4 regions of the Acidovorax sp. ST3 genome follow, and region 4 is predicted to be linked to each of the others. Evidence: predicted binding sites of a transcription regulator. Region 4 holds the regulator's gene; each other region holds the start of a gene.
What was found. Region 4 encodes sigma-54, which starts transcription at its own class of promoters, with help from an activator protein. Its sites were predicted from a motif close to TGGCANGNAANCTGCTTT; they were not measured.
Positions count from the first base shown of each region.

Region 1 (5,312 bases), on a different contig from region 4:
CCCGGGCGGCCTTTGCAGTGCGGCGCGGATTCTGATCAGTGGCTGACCTGGCCCAGGAACGCGCGGATGCGGTCGTTGGCCGGGTTGCTGAAGAACTCCTGCGGCGGCGCATCGTGCGCGATGCGGCCCTGGTCGAAGAACATCACGCGGTCGGCCACCTCGCGCGCAAAGCCCATTTCGTGGGTGACCACGATCATGGTCATGCCGCCACGGGCCAGGCTGCGCATCACGTCCAGCACTTCCTTGACCATCTCTGGGTCCAGCGCCGAGGTGGGCTCGTCAAACAGCATCACCTTGGGTTGCATGGCCAGCGCCCGGGCAATGGCCACCCGCTGCTGCTGCCCGCCCGACAGTTGCCACGGGTACTTGTGCGCGTGGTCCTGCATGCCCACGCGGCGCAGCAGCTGCATGGCTTCGTCGTTGGCCTGAGGGCGTGGTGTTTTGCGAATGCGGCGCGGCGCCAGCGTCACGTTGTCCAGCACGCTCATGTGGCCGAACAGGTTGAACTGCTGGAACACCATGCCCACCTCGCAGCGCTGGCGCTGCAGAGTGGCGTGGTCGTCGCTCACCTCCACGCCGTCAATGGTGATGCGCCCGCTGTCGTGGGGCTCCAGGCGGTTGATGGCACGCAGCAGCGTGCTCTTGCCCGAGCCGGAGGCACCGATGATCACCGTGACCTCGCCGGTGTGGAACACGGTGGACACGTCCTTGAGCACCTGGTGTGCGCCAAACGACTTGCACACCCGCTCGGCCACGATGTAGGGCTTGGGCTGGTTCGTCGTCGCGGTCATCGGTTGCGCCCTTCCACGTCAAAGCGGTATTCGACGGCGTTGGAGATCTGCGTGACCAGCGTGGTCAGCAGCAGGTAGGTGATGGCCACCGTGGTCAGCGTGGCGATGGGCTGGAAGGTGGCCGACTGGATGCGGTTGCCCACGTTGGTCAGCTCCACCACACCAATAGCGTAGGCCAGCGACGAGTCCTTGAGTAGCGCCACGAAGTTGCTCACCAGCGGCGGCAGCGAGATCTTGAACGCCTGCGGAAACACCACATCCATGAACACATGCATGCGGCCCAGGCCCAGCGCCCGGGCGGCCTCGGTTTGGCCGCGTGGCACGGCCAGCAGCCCGGCGCGCAGCGCTTCAGCGTTGTACGCGCCCACGTTCAGCCCCAGGGCCACGACGGCGGCGGCAAAGTCTGGCAGGTTCAACCCGGGCACCAGCACCGGCAGGGCAAAGTACACAAACAGGATCTGCACCAAGAGCGGGGTGCCGCGAATGGCCCAGATGTACACGCCAGCAATCCAACGCACGGGCGTCCAGCGGGCCGTGCGGGCCAGCGCCGCGGCCGTGCCCAGCACCAGGCCCACGGCCCCGCTGACCAGCGTGAGCCAGAGCGTGGTTCGCGCACCTTCAGAGAACGCCTGGGCGTTGGGGCCAATGGGGTCGGGAAAGAACGACAGCAATTGGCCCAGCAGCGAGAGGGCCAGCACCATCACGACCAGTGCAGCGACCAGCGTGGCATTGCTGCGCTGCTGTCGGGACCAGCCTTGTGGCCAAAGAGCGAGAAGCATGGATCAGACGACCATACGGTCTTGGTTGGAAATCGGACTGGGGCAGGGCGATCATGCACCCGTCACCAGAAATGGCAAAGGGTGCGCAGCAGGCCCGAGCCTTCTGCGCACCCCATGGGCCATCACATCAGTTGCAGCGCACGTCTTCGTTGAAGTACTTCTTGGAGACGGCGGCGTAGCTGCCATCGGCCAGCACTTCGGTGAACGCCTTGTTCCAGGCATCGGCCAGGCCGGTGTTGCCCTTGGCCATGGCGGGGGCGATGCGCTCGATGAACAGCATGTCGCCCAGCTTGAAGCCGGCCTTGGCGTTCTTGGCAGCGGCTTCCTTGGCCACGAACTTGTCGCTGACCCAGGCGTCCACGCGCTTGGAGATCAGGGCGCGCTGGGCGTCGGTGTCTTGCGGGAAGTTCTTCACTTCCTTCACGCCGCTGACCTTCTTGACCTGCTCCAGGTAGCTGGTGCCGGTCTGCACGGCCACGACCTTGCCGGTCAGGTCCTTCGCGTTGCGGATCTTGTCGTCCATGGCCACGATGATGCCGCCCGAGCAGTAGTGGGGGTTGGCAAAGGTCACGGCCTTGGAGCGCTCGTCGGTCACGCCGTGCGAGGCGATCACGGCGTCCCAGCGGTTCTGGCCCAGGCCGGTCAGCAGGGCGTCAAAGCCCAGGGTCTTCCATTCGAGCTTGAGGCCCATCTTCTTGACCACCAGCTCTGCCACTTCCACCTCAAAACCCGTCAGCTTGGTGCCTTCGAAATAGTTGAAGGGGGCGAACTGGCCCTCGGTGGCCACGATGATCTTGCCGTCTTTCTTGATTTCGTCCAGCGTGCGGGCCTGGACGGCGAGGGCAGCGCACAGCGCCACGGCGGTGACAACGGCAGACTTGAAAAATTGCATGACAGGTTCCTGTGGGGGTGGTTCAGGTACAAAAAATCCGGCCTGCGGGTAGGCAGGCCGGAGCGGGTGGATGCGGACATCGCCATTGGCGATGGGCCTCGTCATCAAACGGAAACGTGCGGAAATTATAGGACGCGCGTTCACATTCAGGCCATGCAGGGCAACCCCGATGACCTCGGGGCGCCCTGGTGGTAAGCCGTGCAGCACGTTGCAAGTTGGGTGCCACCCTGGCAAAGGGCACCTGGTGCGTGAGGTGCAGGCCTACCGCAGGAACGCGTCGTACCCCGTCTTCAATATCAGCGTGCTCACCACCACGATGAAGATGCCCCGCACAAAGCCAGTGCCATGCTTGAGCGCCATGTGTGTGCCCAGCAGGCTGCCTAGCACGTTGGCCACGGCCAGCGTCACCGCAAAGTGCCACCACACATGGCCCTTGGCGGCAAACAGCGCAATGGCAGCAATGTTGGTGGCGCAGTTGAGCAGCTTGGCCGAGGCCGATGCATTGAGAAAGTCGTAGCCCAGCAGCCGCACAAACAAGAAGACGAAGAAGCTGCCGGTGCCCGGGCCAAAGAACCCGTCGTAAAAGCCGATGAGCACGCCAATCAGGCAGGCGGCGATCACCTCGGCCCGGCCCGCAAACCGGGGGGTGTGGTGCCGCCCCAGCTCCTTCTTGGCCAGGGTGTAGAGCAGAACGCCCAGCAGCACCAGGGGCAGCAGCTTGCGCAGGAAGTCGGCCGACACCACGGTGACGGCCCACGCGCCCCCGAACGAACCGGCAAAACCGGCAGCTGCGGCCGGCAGCATGGCCGGCCAGCGGATCTGCACCTTGCGGCTGTATTGCCAGGTGGCCATGGCCGTGCCCCACACCGAGGCCGCCTTGTTAGTGCCCAGCAGCGTGGCCGGGGGCGCGCCCGGAAAAGCCGCAAACAGCGCGGGCACCATCACCAGTCCACCGCCTCCCACGATCGCATCCACAAAGCCCGCGAGCAGCGAGGCCAGGGTCATCAAAATCCATTCCATCGCAGGATTGTCGCACCGGGCCTGCTATCGATTCAGGACCGCTCAGGATCTAGGGATGGCATGCATAACTCCCTGCGGTCGGTGATAGCGCGGCGTCGCGCGGTCCGCTGCGTTGCTTTTCTTGCCAATAGCCGGGCTATTGGCTGTGAAAAGGCGCCTTGCGGCCCATCCCGATCCGCACTACCACCGACTCGCGAGGGTTATGCAGGCCATCCCTAGCAGGCAAGAAAAAGGCGCTGGGATCGCCAGCGCCTGAAAGGGTTCACACCTCGTTGGGTGTTTTGAATGTGGTTCTTGGTAGAAAGGTTGTCTCCTCGGGCCCCTCGCTTGGCACACCGAAGCGCGCTTTCGAGTGCCGTGACTGTAACGGCTGCACCCTGCTGGTGCATTGGGGGTTTCCCGCCCCCCGTTGTTGGGCGCCGGACGGCTTGCGGGGACGCTCTGTGCCCCGATTCGGGGGCATCTGGCTGGCATGGCTCGTGCAATGCGCTTGTAACAAATTGCGAAAGGGAGCGTGCATGCGTGCAGTCAACCACCGGGTGTTTGCGGTCGTGTCGTTGTGTCTGGGGCTGTGCACCTGCGCGCTGGCCCAGGGCGTGCCAGAGGCTCCTGCAGTCGCGGCGCCTCTCACGCGCCCCGCCCTGGTGGCCCAGGACACGGTAAATGCGGCCCATACCGGCTGGATGATGACTTCCACCGCCCTGGTGCTGCTGATGACGCTGCCAGGCATTGCGCTGTTTTACGCAGGCATGGTGCGCAGGAAGAACGTGCTCAACACCATGGCCAGCGTGGTGGCCATTGCAGCGCTGGTCAGCCTGCTGTGGTTTGCGGCGGGGTATTCACTGGCCTTCACACCGGGCAGCGCCTGGCTCGGCGGCTGGGACCGTGCTGGCTTTGCCGGGCTCGACTTTCAGCTGGAGGCGGGCAAGCTGGCCGTGAGCCACATTGCGCCGCTGATCCCGGAGTCGGTGTACGCGATGTTCCAGCTCACCTTTGCCATCATCACGGCCGCGCTGCTGGTGGGCGCGTTTGTGGAGCGCATGCGGTTTTCGGCCATGCTCGTCTTCATCAGCCTGTGGACACTGGTGGTCTATGCGCCCGTGGCGCACTGGGTGTGGGAGCCGGGTGGCTGGCTGGCGCAGATGGGCGCGCTGGACTTTGCGGGCGGCTCGGTGGTGCACGTGAACGCGGGCGTGGCGGGGCTGGTGTGCGCCTGGTTTCTGGGCCGCCGCGCTGGGTATGGGCGCGAGCCGTTTGAACCCTACAACCTGGGGCTCACCATGGCGGGCGCGGGCATGCTGTGGGTGGGCTGGTTTGGCTTCAACGCGGGCTCTGCGGTCGCGGCCGATGGGCGTGCCGGGCTGGCCATGGCAGTGACGCACCTGGCCGCTGCGGCCGGTGCGCTGTCGTGGATGCTGGGTGAGTGGGTGGTGCGCGGGCGCCCGTCGCTGCTGGGGCTGTGCTCCGGCCTGGTGGCGGGGCTGGTGGCCATCACACCTGCCGCCGGTTTTGTCACGCTGCGCTCGGCCGTGGTGATTGGGCTGGTGGCCGGGCTGGCCTGCTACTGGGGCGCCACGGGGCTCAAGCGGCTGCTGCGGGTGGATGACTCGCTCGACGTATTTGGCGTGCATGGCGTTGGCGGCATCGTGGGGTCACTGCTCACCGGTGTGCTGGCCAGCAAGACCGTGGGCGGGGTGGCGGGCAGCCTGCTGACCCAGGCCATCGGCGTGGGCGCCGTGGCGGCCTACAGCCTGGTGGTGACGGCCGCGCTGCTGTGGGTCATCAACTTTGCGATGGGCCTGCGGGTGGACGAACAGAGCGAACAGACGG
Region 1 is NZ_QKVP01000004.1:36,582-41,893, reverse strand. Features, by position in the region: gene DNK89_RS12895 (amino acid ABC transporter ATP-binding protein) at 36-791, opposite strand; gene DNK89_RS12890 (amino acid ABC transporter permease) at 788-1,570, opposite strand; gene DNK89_RS12885 (ABC transporter substrate-binding protein) at 1,698-2,462, opposite strand; gene DNK89_RS12875 (TSUP family transporter) at 2,724-3,482, opposite strand; gene DNK89_RS12870 (ammonium transporter) at 4,001-5,312, shown strand, end outside.
Region 1: a site for sigma-54 is predicted at 3,951-3,968, ahead of DNK89_RS12870 (ammonium transporter). Genes of this name have one in related genera too.

Region 2 (5,312 bases), on a different contig from region 4:
GGCGGCCAGGGTCTTCTTCACCAGCACTTCGACAATCGCGGCCTCGGTGCTCGCCGCCAGGTCGGCCTTGCGCGCTTCGAGTTCGTCGCCCAGCTTCTTGGCCTGCGTGAGCACGGCCGTCTTGAGTCCGGCAAACGAAAAATCCAGATCACCGCTGTGCAGCAAAGGCCGTGGCAGCTTGAAGGCCGTGGCACTGCCCTGCTCGGCCAGACGAGAGAGCGCTGGGCCACCCGGGTAGCCCAGGCCCATGAGCTTGGCGGACTTGTCGAATGCCTCGCCCGCAGCGTCGTCAATGGTCTCACCCAGAATCTCGTAGCGGCCCACGCCATCCACACGCATCAGCTGGGTGTGGCCGCCCGAAACGAGCAGGGCCACAAAGGGAAATTCCGGTGGGTCGGCACTGAGGAAGGGCGACAGCAAATGCCCCTCCAGGTGGTGCACCCCCAGCACCGGCTTGTTGAGCGCCGCGCCCAGCGCACAGGCCACGCCCGCGCCCACCAGTAGCGCCCCCGCTAGGCCCGGGCCGCGCGTGTAGGCCACCACGTCCACATCGGCCAGCGTCTGGCCGGACTCGGCCAGCACCTCTTTGGCCAGCGGCAGCACACGGCGAATGTGGTCGCGGCTGGCCAGCTCTGGCACCACGCCACCATAGGCCTGGTGCATCTCGATCTGGCTGTGCAGCGCGTGCGATAGCAGCGTAGGCACAGCATCGCCCGTAGAACGGACCAATGCCACGCCGGTTTCGTCGCACGAAGATTCAATACCCAGGATCAGCAAACTCATGCCCCGAGTGTAAAACCCGGGGCTGATCCGTCCTTGCAGGGCTGTTTACCAGCGGTCCGACCGCATGCGCAGTTCCCAGTTGCCGCTGCGCAGCTCGTACACCCCCACGGCGCCGTAGCGTTGCTCGCCCTTGTCGTCCCAGGTCATGGTGCCGATCACCGGGGCGTAGCCGTTGATGCTGTGCAGGGCCTTAGTGATGTCCTTGGGGTCGGCGGACTTGGCTTTCTGGATGGCGGCCGAGAGCACGTAGGTGCTGTCATAGCTGTAGTGGCCGCCGTAGGCTGGGGGCTTCTTGAAAGCGGCGATGTACTTTTCGAGGAAGGGCTTGCCGGTGGTGAACTCCTTGGCTTCCAGCACGGGCGATGTGGCGTAGAGCCCCTGCACGATGCCCGCGCCCTTGGTCATGTCGGTGGTCTTGATGGTGTCGCCACCCAGCAGGCTGACCTTGGTGTGGTCTACCTTCTTGAGCGATTCGAGCAGCGCCAGGGCCTGGAAGTCGTTGAGGGTCGAGACGATCACCTCCACATTGGCCGCCTTGAGTTCACCAGCCAGTTCGTCAAAGGCCACGGTCTTGTCGTCGAACGACTTGCGCACCACCACTTCTTTTTTCTCGGCCTTGAGCTGCGCGGCAGCACCGTCGGCCAGGCCCTTGCCGTAGGGCGTGCCATCGTCCAGCGCGGCGTAGCGATTGGCGCCCAGCTGCGTGGCGGCAAACGAGCCGATGGCGCGCGCCTGCAGGGTGTCGTTGGCCACCATGCGGAACGTGGTAGGGAACCCAAGCTGCGTGAACTTGGGGTTGGTCGAGATGGCGATCTGTGGAATGTCTTTGGCGGCATAGATGGGGGCGGTCTCGATGCTCACGCCCGAGTTGAGGTGGCCCACCACGGCCACCACGCCCGCATCCACCAGCTGCTGCGCCACAGCCTTGCCGGTGGTGGCGTCGGCCTTGTCGTCCACGGACACGACCTCCAGCGTCACGCGTTTGCCGTCCACGGTATAGCCGGACTTGTTGAGTTCATCCACCGCCAGCTTCACGCCGTTGAGCAGATCCTGCCCCAGGGCGCCCAGCGGGCCAGAGAGGGGCTGCGCTACACCAATTTTGATGGTGTCCGGCACCTTGCCGCATCCGGTCAGGAGTGCGGCAGTCGCCACTGCGGTCAAGGCCATGCTGGCCGAGAAGCGGCGCCGGTTGATGTGCTTGTTCATGCAAAAAACTCCATTTCAGTGTGACTGTGTGTGCAGATGTATATGCGACGCCCTGCTGGGCGGGCTACCGGGTATGCCCTCCCACGGTGTCAGTATTAGCAACTTTCAGGCCCTGTAACGGCGGCCAGTACCGCGAGGCGCAGCGGGCCTGTGGCCGGGATAACCCGGAGCGCAGGGGGGCTGCAAGGGCCCTCGGAGGGTGTGCACCACCCCGGCGCACCAATTTGTGGCGTAAAAATTGCTTATCCTCGCCGGTATGAATGAGGCTTTGCGCATCGTGGTGGTGGCCCCGGATCTGGCAGTCGCCGACCCTGACGACGAACACGCCGTGGAACAGGCGGAGCGGTCGCGGGCGCTGCGCATCGGGCTGCTGGAGAACAACTTCAACCTGGTGGCCACGCTGCCCGCCGATGTGTTCCTGAGCGAGCGCATCGCCCAGTTGCAGCCCGACCTGATCATCGTGGACGCCGAGAGCGAAGCCCGCGACGCGCTGGAGCATGTGGTGATGGCCACGCGCGACGAGCGCCGCCCCATCGTGATGTTCACCAACGATGAGGACACCTCGCACGTCAAGGATGCGGTGGCAGCGGGCGTGTCTGCATACATCGTGGCGGGGCTGGCACCCCAGCGCATCCGGCCCATCCTGGACGTGGCCATGGCCCGCTTCCAGCACGAACAGGCGTTGCGTGCCGAGCTGGCCGATGCCAAGACCGAGCTGCGCGACCGCAAGACCATCGACCGCGCCAAAGGCCTGCTGATGCAGCGCCAGGGCCTGACCGAACAGGCCGCCTACGAAAAGCTGCGCAAGACGGCCATGGACAAGGGCCTGAAGCTGGTGGATGTGGCGCAGCGCATGCTGGATGTGATGGATCTGCTGGGGTAAAACCAGAGAACTACCCCCTGAGCGGCTGCGCCGCTTCCCCCTTCTCTCGAATGACTGCGTCATTCGGGAAGGGGGACGATGCCCTCGCACGCAAGCAAAGCGCCGCATACGCGGCTCGGCGGCCATTGCTTGGCATCCCTCGCCTAGGCCGCGCCCAATTCCAAGGTCCCTCCCAAATGGTGCGCCGCACAAAGGCAGTGCGACCACCCTCATCGCAACACAAACGCTCCTACCGCAAGCCCCGCAGGCGTGTAGCGCTTATCGATCAAGCGCAAACAGCTATCCATTCCATAGCATCCAGCGCTCCAACATGGCGCAACACGCGCTGGCACGCGCTTTGCATTGCACAGTGCAAGACCAATGCAGGTCTGACCACTGACAGCACTGACCCAACGGCGGGCCGGTGCTGGCAAGGAGCCCCGGACCCGTTCCAAGCTCCACCACGGACAAAGGCGTCCCCACCCGCTCCCGGCGTTGCTTTGATGCAGCCAGCCAGGCGCGGTGTGAGGACGCCTTTTTTGTTTTTCACGCCACCAGGGATGCCCCATGACCGATCTGTTGAAAACCAGCCTCAACCGCCGCACCGTGCTGCAGGCCGCCACCGTGGGCGCTGTGGGTGTAAGCCCCGCGCTGCGCGCACTCGTCCACGCAGCGGGCTCCGACGCCCCCGAGAAGAAGGAAGTCAAGATCGGCTTCATCCCGCTGACCGACTGCGCCAGCGTGGTCATGGCCTCGGTGCTGGGCTTTGACAAGAAATACGGCGTGACCATCGTCCCCAACAAGGAAGCCAGCTGGGCCGGCGTGCGCGACAAGCTGGTCAACGGCGAACTGGACTTTGCCCACGTGCTCTACGGCCTGGTCTATGGCGTGCACCTGGGCACCGCCGGTCCCAAGAAGGACATGGCCGTGCTGATGAACCTGAACAACAACGGCCAAGCCATCACCCTCTCCAAAGCCCTGGCCGACAAGGGTGCGGTGGACGGCCCATCCCTGGCCAAGCTCATGGCCAGCGAGAAGCGCGAATACACGTTTGCGGGCACCTTCCCCACCGGCACCCACGCGATGTGGATGCACTACTGGCTGGCGGCTGCGGGCATCAACCCGCTGTCGGGCGCCAAGCTCATCACCGTGCCGCCGCCGCAGATGGTGGCCAACATGCGCGTGGGCAACATGGACGGCTTTTGCGTGGGCGAGCCCTGGAACCACCGCGCCATCATGGACGGCATCGGCATCACGGCCAACACCACGCAGGACATCTGGAAGGACCACCCCGAGAAGGTGCTGGGCACCACGGCCGAGTTCGTCAAGAAGTACCCCAACACCACGCGCGCCGTGATGATGGCCGTACTCGAAGCCAGCCAGTGGATCGATGCCAGCCTGTCCAACAAGATGAAGATGGCCGAGACCGTGGCCGGCAAGGCGTATGTGAACACCGGTGTGGACGCCATCAACCAGCGCATCCTGGGCCGCTACCAGAACGGCCTGGGCAAGACCTGGGACGACCCCAACCACATGAAGTTCTTCAACGACGGCGCGGTGAACTTCCCCTATCTGTCAGACGGCATGTGGTTCCTCACCCAGCACAAGCGCTGGGGCCTGCTCAAGAGCCACCCCGACTACCTGGCCGTGGCCAAGGAGGTCAATCAGGTCGATCTGTACAAGTCGGTGGCCAGCGCCATGAAGATCAGCGTGCCCAAGGATGTGCTGCGCACCAGCAAGCTCATCGACGGCGTGGTGTGGGACGGCAAGGACCCCGCCAAGTACGCCGACGGCTTCAAGATCAAGGCCTGACGGCAACCCTGCCCCAGCGCCCGCCCGGCCACCCCGCAAGCAAGCCCTGCACAGGAGAAAACCATGGTCAGTGCCGTCTTTCACTCCCCGTTGGATGCAGCCCCCGTGGCCGCACAGAATGCTATGAATACTGTAGCTGCAAGCGCAACATCCACTAGCGCAAGAAGCCCAAAAGCCGCAATATCTGCCCCCAAGGCACCTGCAGCACCCGCCACGGCGGCCACTGGCCGCGACTGGTCGGCCCTCTCGCGCAGCTTCTGGCTGGCCGTGCTGCCGCCGCTGTGTGGCCTGGGCCTGCTCGTCGGCCTGTGGGCGGTGGTCTCCACCACCACGGGCGGCAGCATCCCCAGCCCCAAGGACACCTGGCTGCAGGCGCTGGAGGTGTTCAGCAACCCCTTCTACCGCAACGGCCCCAACGACCAGGGCGTGGGCTGGAACGTGCTGATGAGCTTGCAGCGCGTGGCCATCGGCTTTGGCATGGCGGCACTGGTGGGCATTCCGGCGGGCTTCGTGATCGGGCGCTTCAGCTTTCTGTCGCGCATGTTCAACCCGCTGATCAGCCTGCTGCGCCCTGTGTCGCCCCTGGCCTGGCTGCCGATTGGCCTCTTGGTCTTCAAGGGCGCCAACCCGGCCGCCATCTGGACCATCT
Region 2 is NZ_QKVP01000003.1:25,578-30,889, forward strand. Features, by position in the region: gene tsaD (tRNA (adenosine(37)-N6)-threonylcarbamoyltransferase complex transferase subunit TsaD) at 1-783, opposite strand, end outside; gene DNK89_RS09420 (branched-chain amino acid ABC transporter substrate-binding protein) at 829-1,989, opposite strand; gene DNK89_RS09425 (ANTAR domain-containing response regulator) at 2,246-2,872, shown strand; gene DNK89_RS09430 (CmpA/NrtA family ABC transporter substrate-binding protein) at 3,419-4,663, shown strand; gene ntrB (nitrate ABC transporter permease) at 4,727-5,312, shown strand, end outside.
Region 2: a site for sigma-54 is predicted at 3,199-3,216, ahead of DNK89_RS09430 (CmpA/NrtA family ABC transporter substrate-binding protein). Genes of this name have one in related genera too.

Region 3 (5,312 bases), on a different contig from region 4:
ATTCGCTCCATTGGTCGAAAGGTGCCTCCAGCTGCGCCGCCAGCACACCCGTGGCCAGGGCTTCCAGCGGGTCAAAGCTGCCCACGGGGCAGAACGGGTCTTGCACGTTGTCGCTGGCGACCATCACCGGGATGCCGCGTGCACGGGCCTCCTTCACCAGCGTCAGACCACGCTGGCGCGGCGTGCGGCCGGTGGTGGCGTCCTGCAGCAGCAGGTTGGTGATGGGCAGCGTGACCAGGGTGATGGGGCTTTGTGCCACGGCATCGAGCGTGGCGAGGGCCGTGGCCTCGTCCTGTGCGGCCAGCGCGCAGGTGTGGCCGCAGACCACATGGCCTTCAAAGCGTAGTTCTTTGAGCAGTGCGGCGGTGGTCGCCAAGCCCTGGGCGCCGGGGTGCAGTTCTTCGTCCACATGCAGGTCCACGTTCACGCCATGGTGTTGTGCGGCTTCCAACAGGTGGCGCAGCGCCTGCGGGTCCCAGTTGGTAGAGTGCACAAAGCCACCCAGCAAGGCGCCAGGGCCGCTCGCAGCCACGGTGGCCGCCAGCCGCAGGGCGGCGCTGCGGTCCGTGTACAGATGCAAGGGGATCAGGCTCACGCGCTCCAGCGTGATGCGGTCGGCCCAGTCGTGGGCCAGTGCATGCAACACGTTCCAGGCCAGCGGCTGCGCGTCGGGCTCCCACCAGTCGCAGTGGGTGCGCAGGTGGACGGTGCCTGCGTCGCAGGCCCATTGCAGCGCGCGGCTGGCTCGGGCGTGGATGTCGGCTTCGGTCCAGCCCTGGCGATCCAACATCATGGCCTCGATGGCGCCCAGCAGGCCGGGTTTGACCTCTCCCATGCGCGGCAGGGTGAAGGCCTTGTCCAGGTGGGTGTGCGCATCCACCAGGCCGGGCAGCACCAGCGCGCCTGCCACGTCCCACACCGTGCCGTGGGGCGCTGGCTGGGTGCCATGGGGCAGCACCTGCACGATGCGGCCCTGGGCCAGGTGCAGGTCGGCCAGTGCGGGCTGGTGGCCCTGCTGCGGCCACGCCGCGGGCAACAGCCAGCGCGGCAACCGGGCGCGCAGGATATGGTCGGGAGTGCTGGATGCGTGCATGCCGTGGCCCTTAGAAACTGGTCTTATGCAAAGCGCGCCATGGCCTGGCCCACGCGGGCCTTGAATGCCGCAAGCCGGGGTGGTGTGGCCACGTTCATGTGGTAGTAGGCGTGGTAGTCCACCCGCGCCTTGCCACCGGTGAGCAGGCGCATGTAGCGGGTGATGGACTTGCGCGGCGGGTCGCCCATGAACAGGGCCGTCCAGCGGGGGCGGCCGTAGGTGACCACGGCGGAGATGCGCTTGATGTGCGTGAGCGAGGGCTTGACGTTGTGCGGGTCGCTGATGTCAAAGGCCACGCCGGGCATGAGCACGCGGTCGAAAAAGCCCTTGAGCATGGCGGGCATGCCAAAGCACCAGGTGGGAAAGCAGAACACCACCGCCTCGGCCCAGAGCAAGCGGTCCACATAGCCCTGCACGGGCAACTGGTTGCTGGGCACCTCGTGGTAGCCCAGGCGCTCTTCGCGGGTCATCACGGGGTTGAAGCCCTCGGCGTACAGGTCGCAGTCGTCCACCTCATGGCCCGCGCCGCGCAGCTGCTGCACCACCTCGGTGTGCAGTGCGGCGTTGTAGCTGGTCTCTACCGGGTGGCAATAGATCACGAGGATGCGCATGGCGGGGCTTCCTTTTTGTTGAAGTTCAGAGGTCGAGCGTGAGCGTGGGCCCGTGACTGCGTGCGCAGCACACGGCGACGTGGGTGGCTTGCTCTGCTGCGCTCAGGCAGCTGTCGCGGTGGTCGGGCTCGCCGTCCAGCCAGCGGGTCACGCAGGTGCCGCACACGCCCTGCTCGCACAGGGTTTCCAGCGGCACGCCAGCGAGCTGCAGCACGTCGGCCATGCTCTCGCCGGGGCTAACGGGCAAGCGCATCTGGCTGCGCTGCAGGATCAGCTCGAACGTGTGTTCTGTGCGGGTGGCGCTGGCGGTGTCAGGGGCTGTCTGCATTGTTTGACCATGTGATTTGATCGATTGGTCAAAATATTGCAAAGGCTGTGCCAGCCACAAAAAGCCGTCAAACGTCTTTGTGGTGGATCAACGTGGCCTTATCGCGACGGATTTGCGCCGCTTGCTGGTGCGCATCACGCCCCGCAGGCCCTCTGGCGCGCAGACCATGCCCAGAAATGGGCGCGGGGCTTTAGTCTGGTGCGAGGCCGCAGCCCAGCAGCACAAAGCTGGTGAGTTCGCGCACGATGGGCTCGCGGTCGATGGGCTCGTCGGGCGCCAGGCCCAGCATGATGTGCACCTGCACGCCGTAGTCGGCGTAGTGCTGCGTCATGCCCCAGATCTGCATGAGCAGCAGTGTGGGGTTGACGGCGCGCATGCGGCCTTCGGAGATCCAGCGGTTGATGAGGTCCACCTTCTGCTGGGTGGACTTGACGGCCACGGGCCAGTATTTGCCCAGGTTGCGCCCACCGCCCAGCACCTCGGTGGTGAAGATGCGCGACAGGCCCGGGTTGTCCAGCGCGTAGTCGAGCTTCTTGCGCACGTAGCTGCTCAACACCTTCTTGGGATCGTCGCTGTTGCTGTCAAAAATGAAGGCGCCCGACCAGCCGTTGAGCACCGAGTACAGCAACTCTTCGTACAGCTCTTCCTTGCTGCTGATGTAGTAGTGCAGCTGGGGCTTGGTCAGGCCCGCGCGCTCGGCAATGGCTTTGGTGGATGCCCCCTTGAAACCATGGCGACTGAACTCGGCAATGGCTGCCTCGCGGATGGCGCCCAGGATGCGTTCGCGCCCCTGTTTGGCGCGGCTGAGCAGCGCGCCGGAGGCGGCTTCGGCTTCGGATTCGGTCATGGCTTTGGTGCGAGGCATGGGGGACGGGCGATGGCAGAGTGTGCGCTGCAGATTCTGCCCGCGCAGCAACGGGTCAGACTTTCCAGAACCCGATATGGGGTGCGCTGGCTTCTTCGACCAGCGCCGGGCCGATGCATTCGATGGCGTGGGGCGAGGCGGCAAACACATCGCGGCACGACAGCTCGGCGTCGCGCTGCTCGGCCCGCTCGCCCCGAAATACGCGCAGGCGCTCGGCGTCAATGCCAAACACCACGCGCCCAATGCCCGACCAGAAGATGGCGCCCGCACACATCACGCAGGGCTCGGCCGATGAATACAGCGTGGCCTTGGCCAGGGCATCGCGCCCCACACGCGGGCTGAGCTGGCGCACGGCATTGGTCTCGGCGTGGCCGGTGCAGTCGCCGGTCTCGGTGGTGTTGCAGTAAGCCTCGGCCAGCAGGCGCCCTTCGGCACTGATGACCACCGCACCAAACGGGCGGTTGCCGCGCGCGCGGGCCGTGCACGACCACGCGATGGCCTGGCGCAGGTAGGTGCCGTCGGTGTCGTTGATGGGGGTGGGGTCGTCAAAGCTGGCTGGGGGTGCAGACATGAGCGCGTGCATGGTGTGGGTGTCTCCGTCGATGGTGGGTGGGTGGCTGTCGTTGTGCAACGCCGGACTGTCTGCACGCCCGCCGTTGTGGTGCAGGGCGCTATGCATTTGGCATGCCAATCACAATCAGTGACATGTATGCATGGCTTTTGATGCGCTGTGCACAATCGCTCTCACCCTGCGTGGACGCACAAGCAAGGAGCCGTGGGCATTCTTCTTGCATCGCTTTTGGCAAGAGTAGAAGCGTTCACTGCGTTGCCCCCTGTGCCATCCTGCACGGGGCGATGCCAGTCGGAAATTGCTCTTGAAGCCCGCTGTGCACACAGCGGTGTGCGTTGGCACATCGTGGCTTCAAGGGTTGAAAGGACGGCCGCCGCAGGCGGTGTCACCCACTCTTGAAGCACCCAGCGGGAGGGCCTTTCTTCCTTCCACTTGTCTTCAGGAGAACTGCATGACCACCACCGCCACCTACGACCTCGCCGAGCTGCAAAAAGAAACGCGCATGGGCGCGATGGGCTCGGAAACCGCGAGCCGCGAAATCCGCCGTATCGACCTCAGCGACTTTGCGTTGCGCAAGACAGAGATTGCCGGCCAGCTGTGGGACGCCGCCGTCGATGTCGGCTTTTTCCAGATCGTGAACCACGGCATTGACCTGGCCGAGGTGCACAACGCCTTTGCAATGACCGAGCGCTTCTTTGCGCTGCCCGACGCCGTGAAGGCGCAGTACCCGCTCAAGAAAGCGCTGAACGTGGGCTGGGAGAGCCGCGCGCAGGTGCGCCCCTCCACCGGCACACCGGACCAGAAGGAGTCGTATCAGATCACCCGCCCGAACATGGCGGGCCTGTGGCCCACTGACGAGGAGCTGGCGGGCTTTCAGTCCACCATGCTCGCCTTCGAAGGCCAGTGCTGGCAGGTGGCCATGCAGGTGCTGTCGTGCTTTGCGTGGAAGCTGGGGTTTGACGAGGCCTTCTTTGCCCGCGCGCACGACCCTGCGCAGGTCAGCTACCAAAGCACCTTGCGCCTGCTGCACTACTTTGCGACCCCGCCCGAGCAACAAGCCCACCTGGGCCTGTGGCGTGCCGGGGCACATACCGACTTTGATTGCCTGACCCTGCTCTTTCAGCGCCAGGGCCAGGGCGGCCTGCAGGTGTGCCCGGGCAAGGAGATGGACACCCAGGCCTGGACCTCGGTGGAGCCCGACGAGCTGGCCATCACCTGCAACATCGGCGACATGCTGATGCGCTGGAGCGACGACCAGTTGCCCAGCAACTTCCACCGCGTGAAGAACCCGCTGCCCGGCGAGTACATGGGGCCGCGCTACAGCATCGCCTTCTTTGCCCAGGCCAACCGCGATGCCATCATCGAAGGGCCGGGCAAGAAGTACCCCGCGATTGCCGCCGGCGACTACCTGAACCAGCGGGTGGCGGCCAACTTCAAGGCCTATTGAGGCGCGATGGATGGCGCAGGGGTGGGCGTTGGTTCACCCCGCTCATGCTTTGGCGGGCACTGCCGTCGATAGTTTGGCCGGGTAGGGGCGGCTCAAATAACGTTACGGGGCACGCCCACAGCGCTCACCCGGAACACGTTGTCTTCCGGGTCCGCCAGCACAGCCTGCCATTGGCCGTAATAGGTGGCGTAGGGTGGCTTGATGATCTGCCCGCCCAGAGCTTTTGCCTTCTCGCTGGCAGCGTCCACGGCATCTGGCATGTCTAGCATGAAGGTGGCGTAGCCTGTCACGCTGCGCGGTGACGGCAAGGTGGCACCGGGTTGCCGGTCGGCCAGGCCCAGCAGGGCATAGGCCTCGGGGGCGTTAAAGCCGAGCTGGAAATGCTCGTTCTCCACCG
Region 3 is NZ_QKVP01000002.1:578,652-583,963, reverse strand. Features, by position in the region: gene DNK89_RS07525 (amidohydrolase family protein) at 1-1,093, opposite strand, end outside; gene DNK89_RS07520 (NAD(P)H-dependent oxidoreductase) at 1,117-1,704, opposite strand; gene DNK89_RS07515 (2Fe-2S iron-sulfur cluster binding domain-containing protein) at 1,730-2,032, opposite strand; gene DNK89_RS07510 (TetR/AcrR family transcriptional regulator) at 2,223-2,879, opposite strand; gene DNK89_RS07505 (nucleoside deaminase) at 2,953-3,468, opposite strand; gene DNK89_RS07500 (isopenicillin N synthase family oxygenase) at 3,920-4,915, shown strand; gene DNK89_RS07495 (VOC family protein) at 5,008-5,312, opposite strand, start outside.
Region 3: a site for sigma-54 is predicted at 2,068-2,085, ahead of DNK89_RS07515 (2Fe-2S iron-sulfur cluster binding domain-containing protein). Genes of this name have one in related genera too.

Region 4 (5,312 bases):
TGGACGTGGCCAAGTTCAAGGAGGTCTACGGCTCCTTCAGCGTCGCCAACCAGGTGCGTCGCGCCTCGCAGCTGCAGGATTCGTACGGTGTCGAAGGCGTGCCATCCATGGGCGTGGCGGGCAAGTACTACACCGACGGCACGATGGCCGGCAGCATGCAGACCGTGCTGCAGGTGGTTGAATACCTGGCCGCCACGGCGCGCAAAGCCTGACGAGTGGCCGACCCTGTCGGCAAGCTGTCCCAAAGGCCCGCGGATGCGGGCTTTTTTTCGGGGTAGGTACCATCGGGTGGCTACAATCATTGCAAGATTCGTGCCCTATGACCCACCGCCTACTCCCCCTCCTTGTGCTCGCAGCCCTGACCGGCCTTGCGGGCATGGCACATGCCGAAAAGGCAGACCGTGCCAAGCCCATGAACATCGAGGCCGACGCCCTGCGGCACGATGAACTCAAGCAGACCAGCGTGTTCTCGGGCCGCGTGGTGATGACCAAGGGCACCATCGTGCTGCGCGGCGCGCGGCTGGATGTGCGCCAGGACGCCGACGGCTACCAGTACGGCGTGGTCACGGCCGAGGCAGGCAAACGGGCGTTCTTCCGCCAAAAGCGCGACACCGTGGCCGGAGCGCCGGATGAGTTCATCGAAGGCGAAAGCGAAGTCATCGAATACGACGGCAAGGCCGACAACGTGCGCTTCATCACCCGCGCCGAACTGCGCCGCTACCGTGGGTCGGTGCTGAACGATGAGATCACCGGCGCCGTGATCGTTTACAACAACCTCACCGACGTGTTCACCGTCGATGGCCAGAAGGCGCCTGCGTCTTCGGCTGCGGCCGGCGACGCCCCCACGTCTGGCGGCCGCGTGCGCGCCGTGCTGGCACCCAAGGACCCGCCGCCCGGTACGGCAGCCCCCGCCAAGGCGCCCGAGTCGCCCGCACCGGCGCTGCGCCCCAGTAACACCCTTGGCGGCGGCGCCAAGTGAGCGGGCCCGTGGTGAGTACTGGTCCCGAGACCCCGGCGACCCCTGCGAACAGCCGTCTGGGGCCTGATTCGCAGTCGGGCAGCCGCCTGGAGGTGCAGCACCTAGCCAAGTCCTATGGCAGCCGCAAGGTCGTCAAGGACGTGTCCCTGGAGGTGCAAAAAGGCGAAGTCGTGGGCCTGCTGGGCCCCAATGGCGCGGGCAAGACCACTTCGTTCTACATGATCGTGGGCTTGGTACGCAGCGATGCGGGTGACATCCGTATCGACGGCCAGTCCGTGGCCCACATGCCCATCCATCGCCGGTCGCGCCTGGGGCTGTCGTACCTGCCGCAAGAAGCCTCCATCTTCCGCAAGCTCACCGTCGAAGAAAACGTGCGCGCCGTGCTGGAACTGCAGCGCGCCGACGACGGCCAGCCGCTGTCGCGCGACGCCATCGAAGAGCGCCTGACGGCCCTGCTACAAGAGCTGCGCGTGGACCACCTGCGGGCTTCACCTGCCCTGGCGCTGTCGGGCGGCGAGCGCCGCCGCGTCGAGATTGCCCGTGCCCTGGCCACCCAGCCGCGCTTCATCCTGCTGGACGAGCCCTTTGCGGGCATCGACCCCATCGCCGTGATTGAAATCCAGCGCATCATCGGCTTCCTGAAGGCGCGCGGCATTGGGGTGCTCATCACCGATCACAACGTGCGCGAGACGCTGGGCATCTGCGACCACGCCTTCATCATCAGCGACGGCCGTGTGCTGGCGCAGGGCACGCCGTCCGAGATCGTGGACAACGCGGAGGTCCGAAGGGTGTACCTCGGCGAACACTTCAGGATGTAGACATGGCCCCCACGCTTGTCACTTCGTGTACCGCGCTGCCCCCCGAGGGGGCCTTCGCGCCTTGGGGCGGCCCGGCGGCGCTCAATCAATGAAGCCTGGACTGTCGCTGCGCGTCTCGCAGCACCTTGCACTGACCCCCCAGCTCCAGCAGTCCATCCGGCTGCTGCAGTTGTCCACGCTCGAACTCTCGCAGGAAGTCGAGCAGATGCTCGACGAAAACCCGTTCCTCGAACGCAATGCCGACGAAGCCCCGCGCGAGGAATTTGGCCTGGAAGCCGCCGATACGCCCGCGCAGGCCGACGACTACAGTGCCGATGATGCTATGTTTTCAGGAGCTGCTGGCGCAAGCAGTACTAGCGCTGACAGCCAAAACGACGCTGAAATCTCCGGTGGAGGCTCCGACGAGCCCGACTGGAGCGGCGACGGCACCGTCGAGATGGCGCCCAACGATGCCGAGTGGGGCGGCGACGCCCCAGCGCGCACCCGCAACGACACGGAAGGCGACGAAGCCGATGCCACCGAGCTGGCCCGTTCCCACGAGTCGCTGACGGCCTTTTTGCACCGCCAGGCGCTGTCGCTGCGCCTGTCCGAAGTGGACACGGCCGCGCTGCGTTTTCTTATCGAATCGCTGAACGACGACGGCTACCTCGAAGAGCCGCTGGAAGAACTCGCCATCAGCCTCGCCGGGCCCGACGACCTGGAACAGATCGAAGAGCTGGTGCACCGCTTCACGGTGGCCCAGCGCCTGCTGCAAAGCCTGGAACCTGTGGGCGTGGGCGCGCGCAACCTGTCCGAGTGCCTGACGCTGCAGCTCACGGCGCTGGCGGCCGACGAAGACAGCGACGCCGACCCCGAGACCGTGCAGACCGCTCTGCGCATCTGCCAGCAGCCGCTGGAGATGCTGGCGCGCCGGGACATCCGCCGTCTGACGCAGCTGTGCAGCGAAGGCGGCGTGGCTGGAGAAGAGCGCACCCGCGCTGCCATGGCACTCATCGCCCGCCTGGAACCACGCCCGGGCCGCAAGTTTGCCGACGTGGAGCGCAACATCATCGTGCCCGACGTCATCGTGCGCAAAGCTGGTCGCGCCAATGGCAGCGGCCAGCAGAACTTCATCGTGCAGCTCAACCCCGACGTGATGCCCCGCCTGCGCGTGCACGACATCTACGCAGGCGCGCTGCGCGGCCACAAGGGCGGCGAGGGCCACCAGGGCATGCAGCAGCGCCTGCAGGAGGCGCGCTGGTTCATCAAGAACATCCAGCAGCGTTTTGACACCATCCTGCGTGTGTCGCGCGCCATCGTTGAGCGGCAGAAGAACTTCTTCACCCACGGCGAGCTGGCCATGCGCCCGCTGGTGCTGCGCGACATTGCCGACGAACTGGGCCTGCACGAGTCCACCATCAGCCGCGTCACCACCGCCAAGTACATGGCGACGCCCATCGGCACCTACGAGCTGAAGTACTTCTTTGGCTCCGGCCTGGGCACCGAAACCGGTGGCAATGCCTCCAGTACCGCGGTGCGCGCACTGATCAAGCAGTTCGTGTCGGCGGAGAACCCGGCCAAGCCGCTGTCCGACAGCCAGATCGCCGAAATGCTCAAGGAGCAGGGCATCGAATGCGCCCGCCGCACCGTGGCCAAGTACCGCGAGGCGCTCAAGATCGCGCCGGCGAATTTGCGCAAGGCGTTGTAGCCGCCTCGGCGGCTGGCGCACGGCGCGCCTGCGATGCCGTACCTTTTCTGTTGTTTCCGTATTACCCACCGCAGCCCACCATGGCCCGCATCGTCTTTGACCTTCCCCCGTACTTCGGCTTTGCCACCGAGCTGCAGATCTACATCAGCCACGTGAACCAGGGCGGGCATCTGGACAACGCGCAGCTGCTCACCCTGGTGTCCGAAGCACGCGTGCGTTTCTTCCAGTCGCTGGGCTACCCCGAGGCCGATGTGGGCGGCCTGTCCATCGTGGTCGGCGACATCGTGGCGCAGTACAAGTCCGAAGGTTTCCACGGCGAGACCATGCGGGTGGAGATGGCGCCGGCAGACTTCAATCGCTACGGCTTTGATCTCGTCTTCTGCATGACCGAAAAGGCCTCGGGCCGTGAAGTGGCGCGCGGCAAGATCGGCATCGTCTTCATCGGCAAGGCCAGCCGCAAGGTCGCCCCCATCCCGGACTCCATCCGCCAGCTGCTGCTGGCCCGCGCGGGGGAGCCTGGTTCCCCCGCAGTGCCCGAGCGCGTATCCTCCCCATCGACATGAACCAACTCCAACTTTTTCTCCCCTGCGCCGCAGGCGTCGAGGGCTTTCTGGCCGACGAGGTGCATGCCATCACCGGCCTCACGGGGCAAGACCTGCTGGTGGGCCGGGGCGGCGTGCTCTTGCGCGCCTCGTGGCGCCAGGCCATGCAGCTCAACCTGCACAGCCGCCTTGCCCAGCGAGTGCTGGTGCAATTGGCCCACCGCCCATACCGGTCTGAAAACGACCTCTACAACATGGCCAGCGATGTGGCCTGGGAGATCTGGTTCACCACGCGCCAGACCTTCAAGGTCGAAGTGACGGCCCAGCACAGCCCGCTGCAGAGCCTGAACTTCGCGGGCCTCAAGGTGAAAGACGCCGTGGCCGACCGCTTCCGCCACAAGAGCGGCGTGCGCCCCGATGTGAACACCCAGTGGCCCGACGTGCGCATCCACCTGCACCTGACCACCGACGAAGCCACGCTCTACATCGACACCTCGGGCGAGCCACTGTTCAAGCGCGGCTGGCGCGAGGACAAGGGCGATGCCCCCCTTAAGGAAACCCTCGCCGCCGCCATGATCGCCGCCAGTGGCTGGGACCCGCACGGCGACAACCCCCAGCCCCTGTACGACCCCTGCTGCGGCAGCGGCACCATCGTGGTCGAGGCCGCGCAGATCGCCTGCCGCATCCCGGCGGGCATGCTGCGTCGCTTTGCGTTTGAAAAGCTGCTGCCCTTCCAGGCGCACGTTTGGTCTGCTATCAAAAACGAAGCTGAAGGCGCAATATGTACTAGCGCTGTACCCATATTTGGCAGTGATGTGGCCTTCCGCATGGTTGATTTTGCGCAGCGCAACGCCGAGCGCGCAGGTGTGGCCCAGGTCGTGCAGCTGCGCGGTGGCGACGCCCTGCAGCGCATGCCGCCCTGCGACCAGCCCGGCGTGATGCTGCTGAACCCGCCCTACGGCGAGCGCATTGCCGCAGCCGGTACCGCAGGCCGCAACGCCAGCGAGCGCGCGGCCGACCGCGCCCAGGGCCTGGCTGTGGGCCGCGAAGAGGCGCAGACCGAAGACGGCGGCGAGTTCTTCAGCCAGCTGGCCACGCACTGGAAGAAGAACTACAGCGGCTGGACGGCCTGGATGCTCACCCCCGACCTCAAACTGCCCGGCAAGATGCGCCTGAAGGAATCGCGACGCGTGCCCATGTGGAACGGCCCCATCGAATGCCGCATGTTCCGCTTTGACATGATCAAGGGCGCCGTGCGCGACCGGGCTGCCAAGCCTGCCCCCGAC
Region 4 is NZ_QKVP01000007.1:19,529-24,840, forward strand. Features, by position in the region: gene DNK89_RS21265 (thiol:disulfide interchange protein DsbA/DsbL) at 1-212, shown strand, start outside; gene lptA (lipopolysaccharide transport periplasmic protein LptA) at 320-979, shown strand; gene lptB (LPS export ABC transporter ATP-binding protein) at 1,036-1,797, shown strand; gene DNK89_RS21280 (RNA polymerase factor sigma-54) at 1,886-3,484, shown strand; gene DNK89_RS21285 (thioesterase family protein) at 3,565-4,047, shown strand; gene DNK89_RS21290 (class I SAM-dependent RNA methyltransferase) at 4,044-5,312, shown strand, end outside.